2 regions of the Synechococcus sp. CC9311 genome follow, and region 2 is predicted to be linked to the other one. Evidence: predicted binding sites of a transcription regulator. Region 2 holds the regulator's gene; the other holds the start of a gene.
The links. The regulator HrcA, encoded in region 2, represses chaperone genes, less so after heat shock. The targets are predictions, from matches to a motif close to TTAGCACTCNNNNNNNNNGAGTGCTAA.
Positions count from the first base shown of each region.

Region 1: the regulator HrcA is predicted to act here: its motif matches at 2,135-2,161, upstream of groES (co-chaperone GroES).

Region 1 covers NC_008319.1:1,998,563-2,001,973, reverse strand. Annotated here, with positions in the region: gene atpC (ATP synthase F1 subunit epsilon) at 50-457, opposite strand; gene atpD (F0F1 ATP synthase subunit beta) at 529-1,992, opposite strand; gene groES (co-chaperone GroES) at 2,214-2,525, shown strand; gene groL (chaperonin GroEL) at 2,595-3,411, shown strand, end outside.
Region 2 covers NC_008319.1:2,305,431-2,308,841, forward strand. Annotated here, with positions in the region: gene SYNC_RS12060 (DUF3352 domain-containing protein) at 1-333, opposite strand, end outside; gene SYNC_RS12065 (rhodanese-like domain-containing protein) at 382-732, shown strand; gene hrcA (heat-inducible transcriptional repressor HrcA) at 804-1,796, shown strand; gene SYNC_RS12075 (ABC transporter substrate-binding protein) at 1,819-3,021, shown strand; gene SYNC_RS12080 (hypothetical protein) at 3,031-3,411, opposite strand, start outside.

The DNA of each region.
Region 1 (3,411 bases), 310 kb from region 2:
GGGGCGATTATTCGCAATCGGCAATCGATCGTTGCGTTTTTTTACAGCCTTAAGTTGACTTGCTTGCTTGGGCACGAGCTCTGGCCCGTTGAAAAAGTTGCTGCGCTTTTACTTTTTCAGGAGTGGAAGGCTGACCTTCGAGCTTGGTGACGGCAGTGCGAGCAGCTGAAAGATCGCTTTCAGCTGATGTGGAGTCGATGTTGACGCCGAGTTCAGCTGAATTCACCAAAACGGTGACATCATCGGACTCAACTTCGGCAAAGCCACCCATTAGGGCAATGGATTGCCAATTGCTGTTGGTACGCACTCTGAGAACTCCAACGTCGAGCGCTGCGAGTAAGGAGACGTGGCCAGGAAGAATGCCGACTTGACCGGTGGTGCTGGGAAGGATCACCTCATCGGCCGAACCATCGAACACGCTCTGGTCTGGTGCCAGAACGCGGAGGGTGAGGGACATGGAAAGAAGGCTGCGGAGAGTTGGAAAGCGTGTTGGTGGTCATGCTCGGGGCGCAAGCGCCCCGATAACGATCACTTGGATTCAGCCGCGATCTTCTCGGCTTTGGCTTTGACTTCGTCGATGTTGCCAACCAGATAGAAAGACTGCTCTGGAAGGCTGTCAAGATCGCCAGCAAGAATTTGATTGAAGCCACTAATTGTGTCTTCTAGTTTCACGTACTTGCCAGGCATGCCGGTGAAGATTTCGGCAACGAAGAAGGGCTGGGAAAGGAACTTCTCGATTTTGCGAGCACGATCAACTGTCTGGCGGTCGTCTTCAGACAGTTCATCCAAACCAAGAATGGCGATGATGTCCTGGAGCTCTTTGTAACGCTGAAGAGTCGATTGAACCGCACGTGCTGTGCGGTAGTGCTCGTCACCCACAACTGCTGGCTGAAGCATGGTGCTTGTGGAATCAAGAGGATCCACAGCGGGGTAGATCCCCTTAGAAGCCAAGGCACGGTTCAGAACCGTTGTGGCGTCGAGGTGAGCGAAGGTTGTGGCAGGTGCCGGATCGGTCAGGTCGTCAGCAGGCACGTAAACAGCCTGAATTGAGGTGATGGATCCTTCCAGCGTGGAAGCGACTCGCTCCTGAAGAGCACCGACGTCGGTACCCAGTGTGGGTTGGTAGCCCACAGCTGATGGCATCCGACCCAAGAGAGCGGAAACTTCAGAACCGGCTTGCACGAAGCGGAAGATGTTGTCCACGAAAAGCAGAACGTCCTGCTTGTTCACATCCCGGAAATGCTCGGCCATGGTCAGAGCTGAGAGACCCACGCGCATACGAGCGCCAGGAGGCTCATTCATCTGGCCGTAACAGAGAGCCACTTTTGACTTCGAGAGATCGTCGGCGTTGATCACGCCGGATTCCTTGAATTCTTCGTAGAGGTCGTTGCCTTCACGAGTGCGCTCACCCACACCGCCAAAGACGGACACTCCGCCATGTTCTTTAGCGATGTTGTTGATGAGCTCTTGAATCAAAACGGTTTTGCCAACTCCGGCCCCACCGAAGAGACCGATCTTGCCTCCTTGGCGATAGGGAGCCAGGAGATCAATAACCTTGATACCGGTCTCGAAAACCTTGGGCTTGGTTTCCAGTTCAGTGAGTTTCGGTGCTTCCCGGTGAATAGGAGACGTGACGTTGGTATTAACGGGGCCTTGCTCGTCAACGGGCTCGCCGAGCACATTGAAGATTCGGCCCAACGTGGCTTCTCCCACAGGCACGGCGATGGGTGAACCTGTGTCCAGGGCTTCCATGCCGCGAACGAGGCCGTCGGTGCCACTCATGGCCACCGCGCGGACTCTGTGGTCACCAAGCAATTGCTGAACCTCGGCGGTTAAGCCGATGGCTTCGCCTGCAGTATTGGTGCCTTCAATGCGCAACGCATTGAGAATTTTCGGGAGTTTGCCGGCTGGAAATTCCACGTCCAGAACCGGTCCGATTACCTGACGGACAACGCCCTTGGAACCGGTAGAGGCAGGAGCAGCAGCGGCCATAAGTAAGGAGATGTGAGAGGGATGCGCAACAGGACGATCCCTTCCTGAGCGGCAGAACCTTAACACTGTCTTGATGTTGCTCCGGCTGTTCGGTCACCCGCACAGCTCACCACTGGTGTAAGACCCATGAACGGATCTAGTTTTGGCACTCAGCGACTTCGAGTGCTAACTCGCATCGTTTGAGTGGCGCCGAGCGCCCTGTCCCTGCTTCTCAAATACTTATGGCAGCTGTTTCCCTCAGCGTCTCCACCGTTAAGCCTCTTGGAGACCGCGTCTTCGTAAAAATCTCTGAATCCGAGGAGAAAACTGCAGGCGGCATCCTTCTTCCCGATACAGCAAAAGAAAAGCCTCAAGTGGGCGAAGTTGTTCAGGTTGGTCCTGGTAAATCCAATGACGATGGCAGTCGTCAGGCCCCTGAAGTCGGTATTGGCGACAAGGTTTTGTACAGCAAGTACGCCGGCACTGACATCAAGCTTGGTAGCGACGAGTACGTGCTTCTGTCCGAGAAAGACATCCTCGCTGTTGTGGGCTGACCGCAAAACCTCTGAGTTTTATCTCAGAAATCACTGAATTTTCCTCTTAAAACTTTTTAATCGCCTCTTATGGCTAAGCGCATTATTTATAACGAGAACGCTCGCCGTGCTCTCGAAAAAGGCATCGACATTCTTGCCGAAGCTGTCGCAGTAACCCTCGGTCCAAAAGGCCGCAATGTGGTACTCGAGAAAAAATTTGGTGCTCCCCAGATCATCAATGATGGAGTCACGATCGCTAAAGAGATCGAGCTTGAGGATCACATCGAAAACACCGGTGTTGCTCTCATACGTCAGGCTGCATCCAAAACCAACGATGCTGCTGGAGATGGCACAACAACTGCCACCGTTTTGGCTCATGCCATGGTGAAAGCAGGCTTGCGCAATGTGGCAGCCGGCGCTAACGCAATCACTTTGAAGAAGGGTATTGATAAGGCTTCCGATTTCTTGGTTGGAAAGATTCAAGAAAATGCAAAGCCGATTGCAGACAGCAACGCAATTGCTCAGGTTGGCACAATCTCCGCCGGCAATGACGAAGAAGTTGGCAAGATGATTGCTGACGCCATGGATAAAGTTGGCAAAGAAGGCGTGATTTCTCTTGAAGAAGGGAAATCCATGGAGACCGAGCTTGAGGTCACTGAGGGTATGCGTTTCGATAAGGGTTATATCTCCCCTTATTTCGCAACAGACACGGAGCGGATGGAAGCGGTTCTTGATGAGCCTTACATCCTCTTAACCGACAAAAAGATCGGATTAGTACAAGATTTGGTTCCTGTGCTTGAGCAAATTGCTCGCACTGGAAAGCCTCTTCTGATCATTGCTGAGGATATCGAGAAAGAAGCTCTCGCCACCTTGGTAGTGAACCGCTTGCGCGGTGTGCTCAATGTGG
Region 2 (3,411 bases):
ACCGATCCAATCCGCGAGTTCTCCCGCAAAGTCCAAGCCCGCTAACGCAAAAGCTCCATCCCGCAATTGCTGCGTACTGTCCCGCGCTTGGCGTCGGCGTGACACGGGAGCCACCGCCTGGGCATACGCAGGCATGCGCACAGGATCAGTGAGCCAATGCAAACTGAGAGATGCGTCTCTCGGGACGAACCGAGCGGCTCGTGGCAACACGAGGGGTTGCCCAACCAGTTTGAGGGGACTCTGCTCTGCCATCGCCCACCACAAGCCCAATGCGGTGGTTAGCAGCAACAACACCGCTGCAGCGACAGCTAATAGGAAGGAGCGCGCCTTCATGAAGCAGCAGGCGTGGGTATGGCCTCATCTTTATTCATGATGAATCCCATGACATCCTCTTCACCCCAATCCATCACCGCCAGAGACCTTCACGAGTGGCTGTCGAGCGGCACCTCCCTTCAGCTTGTTGATGTTCGAGAGCACTCCGAAGTGGAAATTGCTCCCTTCCCCGGACAGGTGGAACATTTACCGCTGAGCGAATCCAATCTCTGGCTCTCCGAGCTGCCCGCAAGGCTGACGACCAGCAAGCCCATCGTGGTGATTTGTCACGCCGGGATCCGCAGCAGGAACTTTGGCTGCTGGCTCTTAGATCAGGGACAGGGTTACGACGTTTGGAACTTAGAAGGTGGCATTCATGCCTGGAGCGTGGAGGTTGACCCCACCGTTCCCCGCTACTGAGCAGCGGTTCATGACAACGCCACCAATCCGAGAGGAAACCTCCGTACGATCGAGATGCTGATTGTGTGCCTGTGCAGCCGCTGCCCCGCCGACAACAGGAGGTACTCAGGGCCACGGTGCACCACTACGTCGACACCATTGAGCCAGTGGGAAGCCGCACACTGGTTCAAAGGTTCGATCTGCAAGCCAGTGCTGCCACAGTGCGTTCAGCCATGGGGGCCCTTGAGCAACGGGGTCTTCTGACCCAACCACACACGTCTGCGGGACGGGTTCCAAGCCCAAATGGATACCGACATTACGTGGACTGCTTGCTCCCTAGGCCCGGAGCAATCGCCCAACATCTCGATCAAGAGCTCAACCAACTCAGCCTTCGCTGGGCAGCTCTTGATGACCTGCTCCAAAACATGGCTAGGAGGCTCACCGACTTCACGGGACTGATGAGCCTGATCACTCACCCCACCCAAAGCCAACCCGCACTGGAAGCCATCCGACTGGTTCGCAGCGAGGAGCGGTTGCTGGTGATGTTGGTGAAGAATTCCAGCCAAGCCAGTCACCTCAACCTGCGGCTGCCACACGGCAGTGAACATCAAATCGAAGCGATGGATCAGTGGGCGCGCCGGCAGCTCGATGGCAACGGCAGTTTGAATTGGAACGCACTTCCAAGAGAACTGCAGGCCTGCGGCAGGGCCCTCCGGGATGCCATCGACAGCCATCAGACCTTGGAGACCGCTCAAGAGACCAAGGCCTTATTTCACGGTGTATCTCGTCTCGTCGCCGAGCCCGAATTCAGCCAAAGCGCCAAGGTCAGACCACTCCTAGAACTGATGGATCAAAGTCCCGGAGCCGTGACCCTCTCCGCTCCCGGTCCTGGCTGCGGCGTCTGGATTGGCCAAGAACATCCTGAACAAGCTCTTCACCAATGCTCAGTGGTCCAAGCCACCTACACGAGCGCCACTGATGGAGTCGGACACGTGGCACTTGTGGGTCCGATGCGCATGGCCTATGCCACAGCACTTGCTGCAGTGAAGAGTGCTGCACATCGTCTCGACTATCTCCTGAACTGAGATGGCGCTCCAGGGGAGAACATTGAAAACGCGCCTCGCAATCGTCCTCGGACTCAGCATGACGGGGGCGTTGTTTGCCATTTGGGGGGGTGTCAATCAGACAACCAAACAGGATCAATTTGAGACCGCACAGACCACCACGATTGCTTCCAACGATGCAAATCGAAGCGTTGCTAGCGAGAACCTTGATTCACTTCTCGACGAAGAACCTCGCCCTTGGTTATTGGCACAATCACTGCCCCTAAAAGGCCCCTCTGGACTCATCGGAGAGCGCTTCGCCCTGGGAATCGACACCGTTTTACGGGAATTAAACAACCGCGGTGGCATCGCAGGACGACCCGTGAAAATCTGGCGAATCGATGATGGCTATGAGCCAGAAAATACCCTGCGTAATACCCGCTGGTTTGCCGCGGAACCCGATGTTTTGGCCCTGTTTGGCTTTTTTGGTACCCCCACGAGCAAGGCGGCTTTACCGATCGCCAAGAAGGCGGGACTCACGCTCGTTGCACCTCTCACAGGTGCTAGCGCCCTAAGAGCACAAGGCCAGACAGGGGTTTTGCACTTCCGTGCAAGCTATGGGGAGGAAGCCCGACGCATCGTCAACCACCTCGTCAACGACGGCTTCGTGAGAATTGCCGTGGCATATCAAAACGACGCCTATGGGAAAGATGTGCTTGCAAGCACGGAGAAAGCCTTGCAGAGCCACGATCTCCGCGCTGTCAGCACAGCGGCTCTGCCACGAAACTCAACGGAAACAACGCAAGCAGCCGACACGATTGTCAAATCGAAACCCGATGCCCTCATCGTGATCTCGCTCAGCAAAACGATGGCCTCGCTGGTGAACAACGTGCATCGAAGTGGCAGCCGCCCGCAATTGATGACGATCTCTCCAACAGGGACCAAAGCGCTCTTCCGGGATCTTCCTCAAGCAGCAGCCTTTGGCGTTGGTGTCACACAAGTCGTGCCGTTCCCGTGGGATGCACGGCATCCAGATGTCGCGAGCTATCAACGCCTTTTACGTCAACAGCAGCCGGATGGTGACGTTGATTTCGATTTTTACAGCCTCGAGGGCTTCATGGCAGCGCAATGGCTCGTAAAAGCAATGGAAGCGATCGCTCCCAATGTCACCCGAGAACGCCTTATGAAGGAGCTCAAGCGAACCACTCCGGGGCTACATCGCAGCATTGATCTTGTGTTTCTCGGCAGTGATCCCTGGGAACCCTGAAATCCAATGTCAAATCAATAACCAGCTGGCTGCTGACAACAACACCATGACAAGAAGAGAAATAGGAGGCCAGAATTGTTCATAGAAATGAATACGTTTCAAAATCGTTTTTTTTCGCTCACTTGGCCCCAAGCTGGCCTGCCTCTTAAGAGCTTCAAGATAAAGAACCAGAGCAAAACTCACAATCGAAAGAATGTACGCAATTGCATAAACTGAGTCCAGGAATGAAAGATAGGGAAGATTCGGGAGCTCTGATCGATATCCGTCCTGCAAAAAGATCAACGTCAACAGAACCGCAATCGGAATCTCAACACGGAATTCTGTTAGCACCCTAGTAATTAATACGATCGAGGCCATCACAACCACTAATGGCTGAATTAAAGTCCAAAA